2 regions of the Virgibacillus sp. MG-45 genome follow, and region 2 is predicted to be linked to the other one. Evidence: predicted binding sites of a transcription regulator. Region 2 holds the regulator's gene; the other holds the start of a gene.
What was found. Region 2 encodes Rex, which represses fermentation and respiration genes when NADH is low (regulators of the CRP and FNR family bind a similar motif). Its sites were predicted from a motif close to TTGTGAAATATTTCACAA; they were not measured.

Region 1 (9,924 bases), on a different contig from region 2:
CTCATCGACATCGATCGGATAGACACCATGGCTCCAATAGTTGTTTGGATCCATTGTTACAATGGATGTTAGTGCGGTCATTCCGTATACTCCATGCTCTTGAAAGGTTTTTAAATCCGCTTGAATGCCTGCTCCACCACTTGAGTCAGAACCGGCAAGGGTTAGTGTTTTTTTCATTGTCATAGAAGTTACCCCCAAAATTGAAAAAGTTAAAGTTCTTATTCTCATATCATATACCAATTAAAGAGTGGAAAAAAGTAATAGATGTTGGAAGGGACGAGATTTTGTAAAACAATAAAAAGATGTATCATGGATAATAGGAAAAGGATTGGATAATACAGAAATCGTTGGATGGGTGGGAGACATATGGAAATATGGGATTTATATGATCGGAAAAGGAATAAAATAGGGAAAACCCATGTCCGAGGTGTTCCGATTGATGAAGGGTTCTATCACCTTGTAGTACATGTATGGATTCAAAATGAAAAGGGAGAGGTTTTATTATCAAAAAGGGACCCTAACAAGTCATTTGGAGGGCTTTGGGAATGTACAGGTGGTTCTGTATTAGCAGGGGAGTCTAGCTTGGAAGGGGCAATAAGAGAAGTGGAGGAAGAAATTGGATTGCAGCTAGACGATAGAAAGGGGACCTTTGTCTTCTCAAAAATTGCCTCCACGCACCATTCAGATTACTGGCTGTTTCCTGCGAACCCCTCACTTTCGGACTTGCAGCTGCAGCAGGGAGAAGTAGTTGATATTATGTGGGCGAATGAAGAGCAGTATGAAAAGATGGTAGAACAACAGCTAATTGTTCCAACACTTCCTCACTTTTATAAGAATGCTGCCATCTTAAAATGAGTTGCTGTAACTAAGTGCGGAATATGGAATTGACCGGTAGTCTATCTGTTTCTATACGACTGTTGTATACAAAAAAGGATGCTCATCGTCTTGTTTAGACGTTAGAGCATCCTTTTGCAGGAAAGCGATTCGCTTAGACGCCTTTATATGCTTGGCGATAGATGTCTGCTAATTCGGACACTAAAGGCAGCTTCGGATTGGAGATGGTACATTGATCGTCAAAGGCAAGCTCGGCTAATTGATCTACATTTGCTTCAAAGTCTTTTTTCACAACGCCCGCCTCCTTGATACTCATTGGAATATTTAACTCTTTTGCTAAATTGATAATTGCCTGTACTAGGCTTTCGACCCCTTCTTCAACGGTGCTTGCAGGAAGGTGAAGTGTGTGGGCAATTTCTGCGTACCGTTGATCAGCAATAAAGTATTCGTATTTTGGAAACGTAGCAAATTTTTCAGGCTTGCTTGCATTATATCGGATCACATGTGGTAATAAAATAGTATTTGCTCGTCCATGGGCGATTTGGTAAGCTGCCCCTAATTTATGCGCTAAGCTATGATTGATTCCTAAAAATGCATTGGAAAATGCCATTCCCGCAATGGTAGAGGCATTGTGCATTTTTTCTCGAGCAACTTCATCATTCCCGTTGTGGTATGCCTTTGGTAAATATTCAAAAACAAGCTGAATAGCTTTAATGGCAAGCCCATCTGTATAATCATTTGCCATGCTAGAAACGTAAGCTTCGATCGCGTGTGTCAGAACATCCATTCCTGTGTCGGCAGTGACTTCCTTCGGCACGGACATGACAAACTGTGGATCAATAATTGCTACATCTGGTGTGAGTTCATAATCTGCTAATGGATATTTTGTGTTCGATTGTTTATCTGTCACGACCGTAAAGGATGTTACTTCTGATCCTGTACCAGAAGTTGTTGGTACCGCAACGAATTTAGCTTCTCTTCCTAGGTTTGGATACTTGACGATTCTTTTTCTTATATCCATAAATTTCTGTTTTAAATCATTAAATTCTACATCTGGATATTCGTAAAATAACCACATTGCTTTAGCGGCATCCATTGGCGATCCTCCACCAAGTGCAATAATTACATCTGGTTTAAACTGCTGCATTTGAGCAGTTCCTTTTTGAATGGTTTCAATAGAGGGATCTTGTTCAACATCAGAGAATATTTCACAATGGACATAGTCCGAACGTTTTCGTAAATAATAGAGTGCTTTGTCGACATAGCCGAGCTCAATCATCATTGGATCTGTAACAATAAATGCTTTCGTGATATTCGGCATCTTTTCTAAATATTGAATCGAGTTTTTTTCAAAGTATATTTTTGGAGGTAATTTAAACCATTGCATATTATTATTCCTCCGTGCCATTTTTTTAATGTTCATCAAGTGTACAGTGCTGACGTTTGATGATACAGAATTTCCGCCAAATGTCCCGCAGCCTAATGTTAGGGAAGGCATATGGGCATTGTAAATATCCCCGATTGCACCTTGTGAGGACGGTGAGTTAACAATGATTCGTCCGGCCTTCATTCGGAGCGAATACGCTTCGATGACCTTTTGATCTGTAGAATGAATGACAGCAGAATGTCCTAATCCACCAAAGTGAAGCATTTCTTCTGCTCTTCTAAATCCTTCGTCAGTACTTTCTACTCGATAGCAGGCTAATACTGGGCTAAGCTTTTCCCGTGATAATGGAAATTCAGGACCAACTCCTGTTAGCTCAGCAATGAGGATTTTTGTATTCTTCGCTACTTTCACTCCTGCTAATTTTGCAATTTCATATGCAGGCTTTCCGACGATATCAGCATTAACCGCACATGTAGTAGGGTTGATTACGAGTTTTTCGACTTTGGCTTTTTCCTCGTCGTTTAAGAAATAACAATTGTTTGCTTCTAAGTCACGTTTAACAGCAGGATAAATCTCCTTATCGATGATAACAGCTTGCTCTGAAGCACATATCATTCCATTATCAAATGTTTTAGATAAGATAAGGTCATTTACTGCGCGTTTAATTTTTGCGGTTTTTTCGATATAGCAAGGAACGTTTCCTGGTCCAACACCAAGTGCAGGCTTTCCTGAACTGTATGCGGATTTCACCATACCTGCACCACCAGTTGCGAGAATCAATGAGATGTTTTTGTGATGCATTAAAGCCTTTGTTGCCTGTACTGAAGGATATTCGATCCATTGAATACAATCTTCTGGAGCGCCTGCTTTAATTGCTGCATTATAAAGTACTTCTGCGGCTCTGCTGCTACATTTTTGTGCAGATGGGTGAAAAGCAAATATAATCGGATTCCTTGTCTTTATTGAAATAAGTGCTTTAAACATTGTTGTTGATGTAGGGTTTGTTACAGGTGTGATGCCGCAGATTATTCCTACAGGCTCTGCTAGCTCGACAATCCCTTCTTGTTCATTTTCATGAATAATACCAACCGTTTTGTTGTATTTTATATTGTGATAAATATATTCCGTTGCAAATATATTCTTGATGACTTTGTCTTCGAATACGCCTCGCCCAGTTTCCTCAATAGCCATTTTTGCCAGGTGCATATGTTGATCTAATCCAGCTAATGCCATTTCCTTTACAATTCGATCGATTGTCTCTTGATCTAATTGCTTTAACTCTTCTAATGCATGTACAGCGTTTGCTGCCAACTTATCAATCATTTTGGAAGCATCATCTGCCACTTTTGCTTTTTCTACTTGAGTCATGGAAATTCCTCCTTTAATATTGTGAAATGGTGAGCATAAATAAAAACGTTCTATAACTTACATCTATATTATATAAAGGTTTATTTGTTATTTCCATTAATTTTATGTGAAATATTGAGCAATCTTTTATTTGGAAGCGTTTGAAAGGATTAAAGAAACGCTTCCATTGTTGATAGTATAGGATTGTGGATAAAATGTGAACAACTAAAATTCGTAGTGGTCAAATACATCGTTAAAATTATGCTTTTTTAAGTGAATAAGCTTCCATGTTTTGCAAAAGGTGGAGTAAGCTTTGAAATAGCTTTTGCTGGGCATGATTTTCCCAATCTTCCTCATATGCTGCCATTAACCACATCACTTCATCCAGAAAAATATGCTTTAAGGCGATTGACCATTGCTCTACTTCTCGTTCCGTTAGTTGAACCGACTGCTGATACCCATTTAGAAATACGTTCCATTCGTTCGGTGTAAAAACCCTGTCAGGAGCTGTGGATAATTCATTGTGAAAAAGGAGTAAAGAAAGCGCAAGATCAAATATGCGCGGAATCCATGTTGCATTATCGGGGTCAATGACATAAGGCTTCGGTGTGTAGATGAGATTATTCGCCTTATAATCATATGGAGATGCAACGGATAGCAGCGTGCACGTCTTTAATTGTTCTTGCTGTGTAACTGCTTCAAGCAAAACCTTATGTAAAAACGCTAGGTCAAAAGGGAGCCCCTTCTTTTCCACATGCTGGCTAATTTTTTGTATGCTTTCCTCTACTTCTTCCAGGGTAAAATCAAAAACATCATATGTATCTAACAGATAGGTGTTTTCTTTCGGTGACAGTGCATGGATTTTTCCAAGCAAGCTACCGGCATCTCTTATTTGATGTATGGTACCACGATACGTTTCTCCAGATATAAATGGATAAACAACATATACTTCTTTCTCGTCTACCTGCTGTGGATTAGCAGTAGGAAGCGAAACTGGAATAACAATATCAATCCCATGCTTATGGAGAAAAGTTGTGAAGTTCATTAATCGTGTTGCACGCGATAATGGTGCTTGTGTTCGCTTCACAATATATTGATTTATTCGGTAAACAGGTGAGAATGGATAAATACTTTTCGGTTCCTCGTCGAGCTCGAAGCCAAATTGTCTTATACGTGCGATTTCACTCATAACAAAGCCTCCTCCGTTTATACAACCATAAGAAACTAGTATTAAGAAGATAGTAGCAGTAATCACAACGACCAACAAGGTGAAACCGTATAAATGTATAGAAAAGAGCAGTCCACATCTATTAAAAGATGAGGAACTGCCCTTAAAAGCGTTTATTTGCTGTGCTTTATGCTATTCTTTTGCTTTGATTTTGGCTTTGTTAATAGCAAAATCGACGGGAAGAACATTCCACGAATAATGAACGTATCAAGTAGAATACCAAATGCCATGGTAAAGCCAAATAGGAATAACTCCTGTAACGGCTGTGTCATTAAGACGGCAAAGGTAGCTGCTAATATTAGTCCTGCTGAGGAGATGACTCCTCCCGTTAAGCGAATCCCTTCAGCTACTGCTTCATTCCAAGGGAGTTCATTTGCTTTTTCTTTAATTCTAGATACGAGCATTATATTGTAATCAATCCCCAAGGCGATCATAAAGACAAAGGTATACACCGGCAAGCGATAACTAATCGACGTATAGCCTAACCAATGTTCGAACATCCACCAGCTAAATCCTAGTGTTGCAACATAGGATAATAGAATACTGCCAACCATGAGAATCGGATACAAGAAGGAGCGGGTTTGGAAGCCTAATACAATGGTGATAAAAGCGATGACCATCGAAAAGAGAACAATGGTATCACGTGTATTCATATCTCGGACATCAAGCTGTGTAGCTGTTTGACCACTATAATGTAATTCAAAGTGATTAGATAATCCGCTTGCTTCTAATAATGCTTCTTCTTTATCCCGAAGTTGTTCCAGTGTTTGCAACGCCTTCGGCTCATATGGATTGCTTTCTAAGGTTAGCTCTAGCTTTACAGCATTCCCATCTTCGGATAAAAAGTTGTTCGGCAATGCTTTTTCTCCTTGAATAATCGCTGGTTCTAAATCGGGAGAAACCTTACTTACATTATTTTCTGCTGCTAGTTTTTCAACTAGCTTAGAAACACGTTGCAAAAATGTCGAATCGGCATCAATGCTATCCTCTGTTTTTAAAATAATTGTAACAGGTGCTAATTCTCCCGCAGGATAATGGTTTTCTAGTAATTCAAACCCTTGACGGGAAGACATGTCATCTGGGAATGACTTTAATATATTAAAAGAATAGTTCATTGTTGGGACTTGAAAAGCTCCAATTAAGAGAACAATTAAAAGAGAGCCCGCGAGAAATGCTGGATGTTTTTTAACGAATTGTCCGATCATTCCCCAAAACTTATGCTCTTTTTCTTGTTCGTTATTAACCTTTGGAATAAATGGCCAAAAGGCTTTTCGTCCCATTAAAGCAAAAATACTCGGAATGAGCGTTATTCCAGCGATCAAAATGATAACTACAGCGATAGAAAATACTGGCGCAAAAGCATGATACGGTTCAAATATTGTAGCAAACAAAGTAAGCATTGCTAGGAAGATTGTTCCCCCACTAAAGAAGATAGGTTCCGCAACATGATACATTGCTTGAGACATCGAATCATACTTCGACTCTATTTGCGAGAGCTTTTCTCGATATCTTGAAAAGACAAATAAGCTATAATCGGTTAATACGGCAAAAAGTAGTACAAGCATAATAGAAACAGCAGAGCTGTCCACTGCAAACCACTCAAATTTTCCTGCCATTCCTAGTATTCGATCAACAACACCATATACTAATCCAGCGATGATAAGCGGAGTAATCGCTAGAAGTGGTGAGCGATAAATCAATATTAATAGGATAAATATTAATACTACTGTTGCTGCCATTAAAACAAAGTCACCGTTTTTAAATAATGTAATCGTATCCGCAGAAATACCAGCTGGTCCAGTAATCTCAAATTGCATGTGATCCAGCCCTAGTCCAGTAACCTGATCTGATATTCGTGTTAAGGTGTCATGGGTTTCATCGGTTGAGATTCCTTCCTTTAACGTTACATTGAAAAGAAGCGTTGTTTTGTCTTCTGAAAATAATTGCGCTTGCACATGCTCAGGGAATTTGTGATATGGGAGTGCCTTTGCAACATTTTCTGGCTTGTTTTCAGAGGCAAACCATTGACTAAGCTGATTAAATTTTTCCTTATCTGTTTCTGAAAATGTCTCTTTTTTGTGAAATACGAGCAAGGCAGTTAGTCCATCCTTGGATGGAAACTGTTCTTTTTCCAATTGTTGTGCGATTTCTGATGGGGTGTTTCCTGCTATACTTCCTTCCGTACTGTTTGATTCATAATCTTTTGCAGACGGGGCTAAAACCGTAAATAAAAGGACAGCCATTATCCAGGCAATAAGTGTTACCTTTGCTCCTTTTCTGCTACTCGTATATGCGACAATGTTACGAATAAATGTAAGCATCGTAATTCATCTCCTTCTTATTCAATGCTCTTATTTTAAGTGTTGAATATGAACAGAAGATGAATAGGATGTTTCAAAAAAGTTTGTATGAGGCGCTTTTAGGCTAGCTTTTTGTGGTAAGCTAGAAGGAAAGAATAAAGGGGTTTTCATGATGATTATATGGTTGAATGGCACCTTTGGCGTTGGCAAAACGACGCTTGCATTTGAATTAAAGAGGCGCTTGGACCAGGCAATTGTTTATGATCCAGAGCATTTCGGTGCTGTTTTCATGGCGAATATACCGAGAGTTATGGCAGAAGCTGACTTTCAAGATTATTCGCTCTGGCGTGAGGCGAATTACAAGCTGTTGCACCATATATCAGAGACGTATAATGGTCCCATTATCGTCCCAATGACATTGACAAACCCATCATATTTTAATGAGATCATAGGAAAACTAAGACGTGATGGAAGAAACGTTCACCACTTTGCATTAATGGCATCTCCGCAAACAATAGCGAAACGATTACGAAAACGGCTGGAAGGCAGTCGGAGCTGGAGTTATCGACAAATGCAGGGGAGACTGCAAAGCTTACAAGACACGCAGTTTGGCATCCATCTTTTAACCGATGGGAAAACCGTTGATGATTTAGTAGAAACGATTGCTTCCCGATGTGAGCTTTCGTTATTGCCAGATAAACGTACAATATGGAGAAAAAAGTGGGACTATATCAGCATACAAATGAAAGAGAGATTGGTTTGGATAAAATGAATAGAGCGATTATCGAAGTAACCGTAAAAAATAAATATGAAAAATCCTTTCAAAAAGGATATCCATTAATACATAAGGACGCAATTGTTGAGAATGAGCTAGAAGGCAAAGAGGGAGCGATCCTTCATTTGAAATCGGCACATGGAAAGTGGATTGCGAAGGGATACTATGGGATTCAAAACAAAGGTATAGGTTGGGCATTAACAATCGATCAACAGGTGGACATTGATGTGTCTTTTTTTAAGCAAAAGCTAGAAAAGGCCTTGTCCAAGCGAAAGTCATTTTTCACAGATCCGAATACGACTGCTTTTCGCGTTTTTAATGGAGAAGGCGATGGTATCGGTGGTCTCACGATTGATTATTTTGATGGCTGTTATTTAATGCAATGGTATAGCCTTGGAATTTATTCATATAAGGAAGAAGTACTAGAGGCATTCGAACAGGTTGTCGATTATCAAGCAATTTATGAGAAAAAGAGGTTTGATCATAAAGGACAATATATTGAAGATGATGATTTCGTAAAAGGAACACGTCCTACCTTCCCAATCATCGTGAAGGAAAACGGCATGCACTATGCGGTGTATTTAAATGATGGTGCCATGGTTGGCATATTTTTAGATCAACGTGAGGTTCGCCAAGCGATTCGAGAAAAGTATGCAAACGGAAAGCATGTGCTAAATACATTTTCATATACAGGAGCTTTTTCGGTAGCGGCTGCACTTGGTGGGGCTCGAAAAACGACTAGTGTTGATTTAGCAAAGCGAAGCAAGCCGAAAACCGTTGAACAATTTGAAGTTAACGGAATTGATGTTGCAGTGCAGGATATTGTTGTCATGGACGTATTTGATTACTTTAAATATGCCAAACGGAAAGGCTTCACCTTCGATATGATAATCCTAGATCCGCCAAGCTTTGCCCGATCGAAAAAACGAACATTTTCAACTGCAAAGGATTATCCGATGCTATTGAAAGAAGCAGTTGCTATCTTAGAGGAGGATGGCTTCATTGTTGCATCCACAAACAATGCCTCTTTTGGAATGAATAAATTCAAAGGGTTTATCGAGAAGGCGTTTCGCGAGATGAATGCTTCTTATAAGATTTTGGAGGAATTTTCCCTTCCTGCTGACTTCCAAACGATCTCAGCTTATCCAGAAGGAAACTATTTAAAGGTTGTCATCCTTCAGAGAACATCATGACTAGGCATAGATAAAGAAATATTATTCAAAACTACCCATTTAATAAAGTGGGTAGTTTTTTGTGGTTGTAGGTATGATCCTGATAGATGGAACAAGGATTGTGAAAAAGAGAAATCTAATTGCCTTAGAGCGGTGAATTTACTTCCTGATTTTTTTTCAAGCGTTTATTAATCTCTGCACTATATCATGTATTAACTTACATTATGATACGTTTAATGCTGAACAGCCCTACCCTCCTAGGCCACGTCTTTTTCCAATCTAGTGGGCTTTTATTTGCTACATGGTACCGGGACAAATTCACAATGAATAACATGATAGGTAGATATGTAAGATTGGGAGGGAAGGATATGAAAATACATGTAGTGAAGCGTGGCGATATACTTTGGCGAATTGCCCAGCAATATAATGCGGATTTAAACGAGATTGTATTAGCAAATGAAATCAAGGATCCAAGTGCACTTGTTGTTGGGCAAGCATTAGTTATTCCAGAGCGAGGGCGGGAATATGTTGTGCAGGCTGGCGATAGCTTGGAGGAGATTTCAAGACGGTTAAACATACCAGTTGAATCCCTTGCTAGCGTAAATAATATTACAAATCCATCTTTAATTTATATTGGGGAAGTTTTGCAATTGCCTTATACCACTCATCAAGTTCAGCCAGGGGAGTCATTGTGGCAAATTGCCAAACGGTATGGGATTACGGTTAATGAGCTCGCTGCCGTAAATGGAATAGCTAATCCATCACTTATTAATCAAGGGCAAATGCTGCGAATTCCTTTGCCAAAAAAGCCGACGAAGGAGGTCAACGCATACACAACTGAGATTAATGAGCAAGGGGCAGAGGAAGTGCTCGTATTAGGA
Region 2 (9,924 bases):
TTTCAAGCAAGCGTTATTGATGTGCTGACAACAAAGACCTTTCAGGCAGCCAAAAAATATCAAGTGAACCAGGTTATCGTTGCTGGAGGTGTCGCTGCTAATAAAGGATTAAGAAATGCATTAGTTAACAGATTTTCAGAAACCGATATCCCATTAGTTATTCCACCATTACAGCTTTGTACAGATAATGCGGCAATGATTGCAGCTGCAGGAACGATTTCTTTTGAACAAGGAAAACGCGCAGGATTAGATTTAAATGCGAATCCGTCTTTACCATTAAGATAAACAGTTATCCACAACCGTGTGGGTAAATAAGGTAAAACGGGATAGAAATAGCATTGACTTTGTGGAGAGAATAGTGGATAAATCAATTATTTTCTGTGGATAATGTGTATAACTTTGTTAATATCTTGATGTAAAGCCTTTTTTCAGTGGATAGACCTGTGGATTATCTGAATAACTTATAATATTGATTAATAACGTAGAAGGGTGAGATTTCATTCCAAGGAGCCTTCTTTAAATAATTGATCAAAAAAATCCGAACGATGATTCCGCATGTAGCGATGAATCAGTTCGGATTTTTAATTAGTAAAAGAAAATTTTCCTATTTTACGCTTCTTGCAGTGCAGTCCATTCTTCCATTTGTTGTTCAATTTCCTGTTTCACACCATTTGCTTCCTTCGTCAGTTCTAATGCTTTTTCATGGTCCTGATAAACAGCAGGGTCAGCCATTTGCTCCTCTAAAAGAAGTAGCTTTTGTTCCAATTCCTCGATCGATTGTTCGAGCTTGGCAATTTGCCGCTCTATTTTCCTACGTTCACTTTGTAGCTTTTTTTCCTCTTGAAAGGTCCGCTTATTCGTATCTACTTCTGTTTCCTTTGTTTCCACATTTTCTAATTGTGCATACTCTAATTCTTCCTGCTTTTTTTCGATATAGTAATCATAGTTCCCTAAATAAAGGGTGACGCCATCCTTCTCCATTTCAACGATTTGATCAGCAATCGTATTAATAAAATAGCGGTCATGGGAAACAAATATAATTGTCCCCGGAAAGTCAATTAGCGCTGCCTCTAATACTTCCTTGCTATCTAAATCTAAATGGTTGGTCGGCTCATCTAAAATAAGTAGATTTGCTTTTTTCATACGCAGCTTTGCAAGTGCAAGTCTTGCCTTTTCTCCACCACTTAATGCATAAACAGGCTTTAATACATCATCTCCTGAAAACAAGAAATTGCCTAAAACGGTGCGAATATCCTTTTCATTAATTGTTGGATGCTCGTCCCAAAGCTCCTGTAAAACGGTTTTGTTGGAGTTGAGATTCGCTTGCTCCTGATCATAAAAGCCGATTTCCACATTTGTTCCAAGTTGAATCGTTCCTTGAATAGGCTTTAGCTTACCAAGTATGGTTTTTAGAAGCGTTGTTTTGCCAACACCATTCGGACCAACAATGGCTACTCGGTCACCACGTTGTAGCTGTAAGTCAACACCTTGAAAAAGAGGTGCGGCATCCTCTTCATATTGAAAAGCGAGTTGCTTTATTTGAACAACATCGTTTCCGCTTCGTTTGTTTACTTGAAAAGAGATGGAAGCAGAAGATTCATCTCCTAATGGTCGGTCCATTACGTCCATTTTCTCTAATTGCTTTCTTCTGCTTTGTGCACGTTTTGTAGTTGATGCACGAACGATATTGCGTTGGATAAAATCTTCCATCTTTTTAATTTCCGTTTGCTGCTTTTCAAATTCCTTTAGATCCTGTTCATAATCGAGTGCTTTTTGCTCTAAATATTTCGTGTAGCTCCCTTTATAACGCTTCATGCGATGGCGTGATATTTCATAAACGATAGACACAGTCTTATCTAAGAAATAGCGATCGTGAGAGACAATCACTACTGCGCCAGGATAAGCAGAGAGATAGCTTTCTAGCCAAGCTAATGTATCAATGTCTAAGTGGTTCGTTGGCTCGTCTAAAATAAGCAGCGCAGGCTTTAGTAACAGTAATTTACCTAAGGCTAATCTTGTTTTCTGACCGCCACTAAGCTCGCTAATTGGTGTTTCATAATCATAGTTTTGAAAATGAAGCCCTGTTAGAACGGCTTTGATGTCGGCTTCATAGCTATATCCACCGTTTTCTGAAAAGGCATGCTGTAACCGGTCATATTCCTGGAGAATTTTCTCGTACGCTTCAGGTGTGTGTGAAGAAGCGTCTGCCATCTTTTGTTCTAATAAGCGTAACTCCTTTTCTTGCGCGATTAACGATGCAAATACAGCCTGCATTTCATCCCAAATGGATTGATTGGACTCTAAACCAGTATGCTGGGACAAGTAACCAATGGTAAGCTCCTTCGGTTTAAACAATTCTCCTTCATCATAGGTTTCTTCACCAGCCATAATTTTGAGTAAGGTTGATTTCCCTGCACCATTTCGGCCGACAATGGCAATACGGTCCTGATCCTTTATTTCAAGCTTTATATTATGAATGATTTCTTCTGCGCCATAGGATTTACCAATCCCGTTTAATTGCATAATTATCATACGTCTCACCTCAATATTATCAGTGTATCGCATATTGAAACGGACAGGCAATACTATTGTGAAATAAATCACGACTTTTATAGGGTTTTCTGCTAGAATAGAGGCAGGATCATTCGATTACTGAAATAAATATAAATAATGAGATTATCGCTGCTTCCAAGGTGGAGAAAGTATATTGTTTTACTTATTTTTGTTATAATACGTGGGGATGAATTTGGAACGCTTTCTATCTCTTTTAGAGGAGTTGAGTATATGTCAGATTTCACCCATTTTAATGCCCAAGGTAGAGCACGGATGGTCGATATTAGTCATAAGCAGGAAACCGAGCGGGTTGCGCTGGCAAGAACTAGTGTCCACGTCTCAAGAGAAATATACGAGCGAATTACTGCGAAAACGGTTCAAAAAGGGGATGTTTTAGCTGTAGCGCAAGTTGCGGGCATTATGGCTGCAAAAAAAACATCGGACTGGATTCCGATGTGTCATCCATTACAATTAAAAGGGATTGACATTTCTTTTCAATGGAATACGTTAGACAACAACTACGAGCTCGTCATTGAAGCTTTTGTGAAAACAAAGGGCAGTACCGGCGTGGAAATGGAAGCATTAACGGCAGCTTCTGCCACTGCGCTTACAATATATGACATGTGTAAGGCGATCGATAAAGGAATGGTGATTGGAGAAACCTATCTAATGGAGAAAAAAGGTGGAAAATCCGGTGACTATAAGCGATCGGCCAAGGAGGAATAATTATGGATCAAAGTAAAATCCCACAAGCTACAGCGAAACGTTTACCATTATATTATCGATTTTTGAACAATTTACAGCATCAGGGGAAAACACGCGTATCCTCAAAAGAATTAAGTGAAGCGGTAAAAGTTGATTCAGCGACGATACGAAGGGACTTTTCTTACTTTGGTGCCTTAGGTAAAAAAGGCTATGGCTATAATGTAGAGTATTTGCTTGGATTTTTTCGTAAAACCTTGGATCAAGATGAACTTACCGAGGTTGCACTAATCGGGGTGGGTAATTTAGGAACCGCTTTCTTACATTATAATTTCCTGAAAAACAATAATACAAAAATTGTGATGGCCTTTGATGCGGATAATGAAAAAATTGGACAGGATATTGGCGGTGTTCCAATTTATCATATTGATGAAATGGAGCAGCGACTCACAGGAGTACGGGTTGCCATTTTAACGATTCCAGCTGCTGAGGCGGACGGCGTAACAGAGCGTTTAATAGCTTTGGGTATTAAAGGAATCTTGAACTTTACCCCTGCTCGAATTACAGTACCAGATAATATTCGGGTACATCATATTGATTTGGCAGTGGAATTACAAGCATTGGTTTATTTCTTAAAGCACTATCCTTTAAAGCTAGCAGACGAGAAGGAATAATAGAAGCATGTTGAGAAAAAAATTAGGATCTGAATCAACGCAGTTTGAAAATGGGTTCGCTTTCCTCGGGCGCGGCCTCAACTAACTCGGAAAAATAATACGCTTTTCCGAGTGGATTTTTCGACGTACAGGACGTACTAGCGCAGACGTTGCTACAGGACGTAGCGATTTTAGTCTGCGTTCCCCTGTTGCTGTTCCCGAAGGAGTCTCACCCATTTCAACAGCTAGCTAGATTCTTTAATCTAGTTTAAAGGGTTGCCGTATTACGCTCGGCTTAATTGGAAAAAATTAATTCGTTCTTTAATCGGTTTGCGATAATAGAAAAAGGAGTAGCGTGTCGCTACTCCTTTTTTTGATGCTTTAATTGGAAATGAAGTTTCAATAATCGGATTGCCATGCCTAAATCAAGTGTGGCAAAGATGGCAAATAGCATCGTTGTGAAGTTCCATATTGTTTCCTCAGCGCTTATTATAGCGACATAGATGAAAAAAATGGCCATTAATAAATAGATAATCGCAGATGTTTTCGGTGATATCCGCATGATTTTAGCCTCCAATAAAAATCATTTGTAGCTGATTTAATTGCTCCTGCATCTTTTCGATGTCCTCAGGTGTAAATGAATATTGAACTAACACGGTGATCGTGTTTAATGCCATGTGGACGAAGATTGGAACAAGAATTCGTTTTGTTTTGACATATAGAAAAGCGAATACAAAGCCCATGGAAGCATAAATTAATAGATGCTCAGGCTCGCCATGGATAATCCCAAAAATAAACGCAGACATTAGCGCAGCAATGACAAAGTTCGTTCGCTTATAGATCGTACCAAAAATAATTTTTCGGAAAATAATCTCTTCTAAAATTGGTGCTATTATAGCTGGTACAATCATAAATATAGGAATGGCACGCGCAATGTCCATAATCATTTGTGTATTTTCAGAGCCAGGATTTATCCCGAAAATTTGCATCTCGAGCATGGCGGCGATTCCTTGCGCAAAATATGCCATAAAGAGTCCTAAGACAGACCAAAGGATAAGGTTTCCAAGTGGAGCGCGGTCCCTTGTTTGTGTCATCCGCATATCTGGACGCATTAAGAACAAGACAATTACTAACGTAAGCACAAAGCTTCCGATTGTCCAATAGGTTAACAGGGTTGCAAGCTGTTCTTCTGTCAGAGCTGTTTGAATAAGATCTGGTTGAACAAGACTAACCAGGAACAAAATAATTGGTGCAGATAGTTGCATAAGAATGTAGGTGATAATAACCCACCAATATCGTTTCGTCAAAATAGAACGTCTCCTTTAAATGCATTTTAAGTATATCTATGTTATGACTGTATGGTTCATGTAAGTACATTACATAAATCGCAGCTGACATCAAAGCAGCAATGGGTAGCATGGTTGCAAACGATTTAGCAACGCATCAAATGTTACTCTTACGTATTTTAACATAATTTCGATCCCTGTTATAATAGGAAGACTGATTCGATTTATTAAAAAAAGCGAAAAATGTAATCGTCAACGCTTGCAATTTTTTTCGGAATTATTTATTATAATAATTGGTGTTAGCACTCTATGTAGGTGAGTGCTAATGAATAAAAAATAACTTAAAAAGAATTAAGGAGGTTGTCTACATGATTAAACCACTAGGAGATCGTGTTGTGATCGAACTCGTTGAGCAAGAAGAAAAAACAGCAAGCGGTATCGTATTGCCGGATTCTGCAAAAGAAAAACCACAAGAAGGTAAGGTTGTTGCAGTTGGTGCTGGACGCGTGTTGGAAAGTGGCGAAAAAGTAGCACTTGAAGTAAAAGAAGGAGATCATATTATTTTCTCCAAATTTGCTGGAACAGAAGTGAAATACCAAGGCAAAGAATACTTAATTCTGCGTGAAAATGACGTTTTAGCGATTGTTGGCTAATCCATTCAACATAAAAAATATTCGGTTTGATTTTAAGGAGGGCATTTTAACATGGCTAAAGAAATTAAATTTAGTGAAGACGCTCGTCGTGCAATGCTACGCGGGGTAGATAAATTGGCTGATGCAGTTAAAGTAACCTTGGGACCAAAAGGACGTAACGTTGTTCTTGATAAAAAATTCGGTTCCCCATTAATTACAAATGATGGTGTTACAATTGCAAAGGAAATTGAATTAGAAGATCGTTTTGAAAATATGGGTGCACAGCTTGTATCTGAGGTTGCATCAAAAACAAACGATGTTGCAGGTGACGGTACAACAACTGCAACAGTACTAGCACAGGCTTTGATTCAAGAAGGCTTGAAAAACGTGACATCTGGAGCAAATCCAGTTGGCATTCGTCGTGGAATTGAAAAAGCGGTAGAAACTGCTGTTAATGAATTAAAAGCAATTTCCAAGCCAATTGAAGGCAAAGATTCTATTGCACAAGTAGCGGCTATTTCTTCTGATGATAAAGAAGTAGGTAACCTCATTGCAGAAGCAATGGAACGCGTAGGTAATGATGGTGTTATTACAATTGAAGAATCAAAAGGCTTCTCTACAGAGCTAGAAGTTGTAGAAGGAATGCAATTCGATCGTGGATATGCTTCTCCATACATGGTTACAGACCAAGATAAGATGGAAGCAATTCTTGAAGATCCATACATTTTAATTACCGATAAGAAAATCAGCAACATTCAAGAAGTACTACCAGTGCTTGAGCAAGTAGTTCAACAAGGTAAGCCATTACTTCTTATTGCAGAGGATGTAGAAGGGGAAGCACTAGCAACATTAGTTGTTAACAAGCTTCGCGGAACATTCAACGCTGTTGCAGTAAAAGCGCCAGGATTTGGTGATCGTCGTAAAGCAATGCTAGAAGATATTGCTACATTAACTGGTGGCGAAGTAATTACAGAAGATCTTGGACTAGAGCTAAAGAGCGCTACAATTGAACAGCTTGGACGCGCTTCTAAAGTTGTTGTTACAAAAGAGCACACTACAATTGTAGAAGGTGCTGGAAATCCAGAAGCAATTTCTTCCCGTGTTGCACAAATCCGTGCACAAGCAGAAGAAACAACTTCTGAATTCGATAAAGAAAAGCTTCAAGAGCGTCTAGCTAAGCTAGCTGGCGGTGTAGCAGTTATCAAGGTTGGAGCTGCAACAGAAACAGAATTAAAAGAACGTAAGCTACGCATCGAGGATGCATTAAACGCAACTCGTGCAGCTGTTGAGGAAGGTATTGTATCTGGTGGTGGTACTGCGCTTGTAAACGTATATAACAAAGTAGCAGACCTAGCACTAGAAGGAGACGAAGCAACTGGTGCAAGCATCGTTCTACGTGCACTTGAAGAGCCAGTTCGCCAAATCGCATACAATGCTGGTCTAGAAGGTTCTATCGTTGTTGATCGCTTGAAGCGTGAAAAAGTAGGTGTTGGTTTCAACGCAGCTACTGGTGAGTGGGTAAACATGATCGATACTGGAATTGTAGACCCAACAAAAGTTACACGTTCTGCACTACAAAACGCAGCATCTGTAGCGGCAATGTTCCTAACTACAGAAGCAGTTGTAGCTGACCTACCAGAAGAAAATGCTGGTGGCGCTGGCATGCCGGATATGGGTGGCATGGGCGGAATGGGCGGCATGATGTAATAATCCGTTCCAACCCTTGATATGAGTGGGTTTGTAAGTAAGATGAGAGTTAAATACTAACATTGAGGAATTTAAATGAGGCTTCTCATAAGTTCACTGAACTTTTGAGAGGCTTCTTTTTTTATTTCTTGCTTGGAAAAGTAACTAAGCTGTCAACATGTTTGAGGCAAGACCAATACTTCAAATTGATATGTAATTTTAGGTGCATTTCCGATGAAGAAATATCAACTGACTACTTTTTTCAGAATTTACAAGTAATAATGAATGTTTATGTTAAAATAAAGTAGAGTTTGTGAACAAATGTTCTTATAAAAGGGGAAGATTACTTGAACAAGAATAAACATGTTAAATGTTGTTGTTATACATTGTATTAAGACGATGAAATAAAGAAGGGGGATTTTATGGAGTTCAAAATAAATAATGACTATTTTAAAAAGGCTGTATTAGAGGTTCGCAATGCAGTGTCGTCCAAAACTACTATACCCATATTAACAGGAATGAAAATAGATGCAAAACCTGATAGTTTAACACTTACAGGAAGTAATTCAGATTTTGTTATAGAAAGAACAATTTCTATAGTGAATGATGGATTAAGTAGATTAGAGATTCTTGAAACAGGCAGTATAGTACTTTCTGCTAAGTATTTAAATGAGATAATTAAAAAATTACCAAATGATATTCATTTTAAAGTAGATGAAAATCAGTTGGCGACTATAAAATCTAAAGAAATTATTACCAAAATGAACGGCATTGATGTTACGGAATACCCATCTCTTCCGAATATCGATTTACATAATATAGTTACGATAAATAGTAATGATTTGATAGGAATTATTAAGCAAACCATTTTTGCTGCTTCTAAGTATGAAACAAACCCTGTACTTACCGGGGTGAGTTTTTCTTTCCAAAAAGAACTTCTTACTTGTATCGCAACAAACTCACATAGATTATCCTTGAAAAGACTTAAAATTAAATCGGATTTAATTGGATCTTTTATTGTTCCCAGTTCATCATTAAATGAACTGTTAAAGTTATTCGGTAGTTATACTACTGAAATTGATATATTTGCCACAAAAACAAATATTGTTTTTAAGTCAGAAAACATCTCTTTCTATTCAAGACTAATTGAGGGAAATTATCCTAGTATTTCAGGATTGTTTTCTCAACAACCAAGTACAATTGTTACATTGGATACTAAGCAATTGTTAGAAGGTATTGACAGAGCTAGTGTTTTTGCAAATGAATGGAGAAACAACAATATTAATTTTCAAATAGACGACACCTCCAAAATCATAATTTCCTCAATGTCGTCAGAAATGGGAGAAATTAGAGAAAAACAATACATTAAAAATATATCAGGAGACGAAGAGTTAAATGTAACTCTTGATGGGAATTTTATGATGGAAGCCTTAAAAATAATAAAGGAAAATGAAGTGAATTTATGTTTTAATGGTTCAATTAGGCCAATTTTAATTGAACCAATCGGAAATGACTCTCATTTACAACTTATTTCCCCTGTTAGGACATATTAAATAAGTAAAATTATCTTTGGAATTTGATGATACGATTCATTTCTTTTAATTTTTATAAATATATTTTTTTGAAGCTTTCTAGAGATAAGAAATACAATTATTAAGAAAGTAAGGAAAAAATAAAAGGAAATGATGCTTGCAATCGAGAAGAAGTGTATAGGTGTTATTCTAAAAAAGAAAAGAGGGAGATGTGTATATGAAGGAAGAGCAAAATCGTCTGCAATTACCTGATGTCGTCTCACGTGATGAATGGCTTGTGGCTCGCAAGGAACTGCTACTCAAAGAAAAGGAGTTTACTAAAGCACGAGATGCGCTGAATGCAGAGCGCCGTCGCCTTCCAATGGTAGAAGTCAATAAGGATTATGTCTTCGATGGTCCGCAGGGAAAAACGCGTTTGCTTGATCTATTTGAAGGGCGTCCGCAACTTATTGTGCATCACTTTATGTTTGATCCTGATTGGGAAGAAGGTTGTCCAGCCTGCTCACTTGCTGCGGATAACATCGGTCATCTTGCTCATTTTCATGCACGAAACACATCATTGGCTCTGATATCCCGGGCTCCACTGTCTAAACTTCAACGGTACAAGGAACGTATGGGTTGGAATATTCCTTGGTACTCCTCTTTTAATAGCGACTTTAATTATGACTTCCATGCTACACTAGATGAATCTGTTGTTCCAATTGAATACAACTACTTAACCAAGGAGGAGCTTATTCAGAAAGGTGTACCCCTTGATTCCGTAAAGTCAATGGAGGTTCCGGGAGTAAGTACATTCCTTCGAGATGGTGAAAGCATTTATCACACGTATACAACATACGCCCGCGGAACTGACCTAATAATCGGCATGTTCAATTACCTT

Region 1: a site for Rex is predicted at 3,694-3,711, ahead of adhE (bifunctional acetaldehyde-CoA/alcohol dehydrogenase). Genes of this name have one in related genera too.

The regions. Positions count from the first base shown of each region.
Region 1 is NZ_JAXOFU010000018.1:972-10,895, forward strand. It holds gene pdxK (pyridoxine/pyridoxal/pyridoxamine kinase) at 1-183, opposite strand, end outside; gene SPK86_RS14830 (NUDIX hydrolase) at 367-855, shown strand; gene adhE (bifunctional acetaldehyde-CoA/alcohol dehydrogenase) at 989-3,589, opposite strand; gene SPK86_RS14840 (phosphotransferase) at 3,828-4,757, opposite strand; gene SPK86_RS14845 (MMPL family transporter) at 4,910-7,117, opposite strand; gene SPK86_RS14850 (AAA family ATPase) at 7,266-7,868, shown strand; gene SPK86_RS14855 (class I SAM-dependent rRNA methyltransferase) at 7,865-9,064, shown strand; gene SPK86_RS14860 (LysM peptidoglycan-binding domain-containing protein) at 9,412-9,924, shown strand, end outside.
Region 2 is NZ_JAXOFU010000012.1:67,295-77,218, reverse strand. It holds gene tsaD (tRNA (adenosine(37)-N6)-threonylcarbamoyltransferase complex transferase subunit TsaD) at 1-285, shown strand, start outside; gene SPK86_RS13065 (ABC-F family ATP-binding cassette domain-containing protein) at 610-2,532, opposite strand; gene moaC (cyclic pyranopterin monophosphate synthase MoaC) at 2,785-3,279, shown strand; gene SPK86_RS13055 (redox-sensing transcriptional repressor Rex) at 3,282-3,929, shown strand; gene SPK86_RS13050 (YdiK family protein) at 4,270-4,470, opposite strand; gene SPK86_RS13045 (CPBP family intramembrane glutamic endopeptidase) at 4,475-5,215, opposite strand; gene groES (co-chaperone GroES) at 5,545-5,847, shown strand; gene groL (chaperonin GroEL) at 5,899-7,533, shown strand; gene dnaN (DNA polymerase III subunit beta) at 7,935-9,065, shown strand; gene SPK86_RS13025 (DUF899 domain-containing protein) at 9,262-9,924, shown strand, end outside.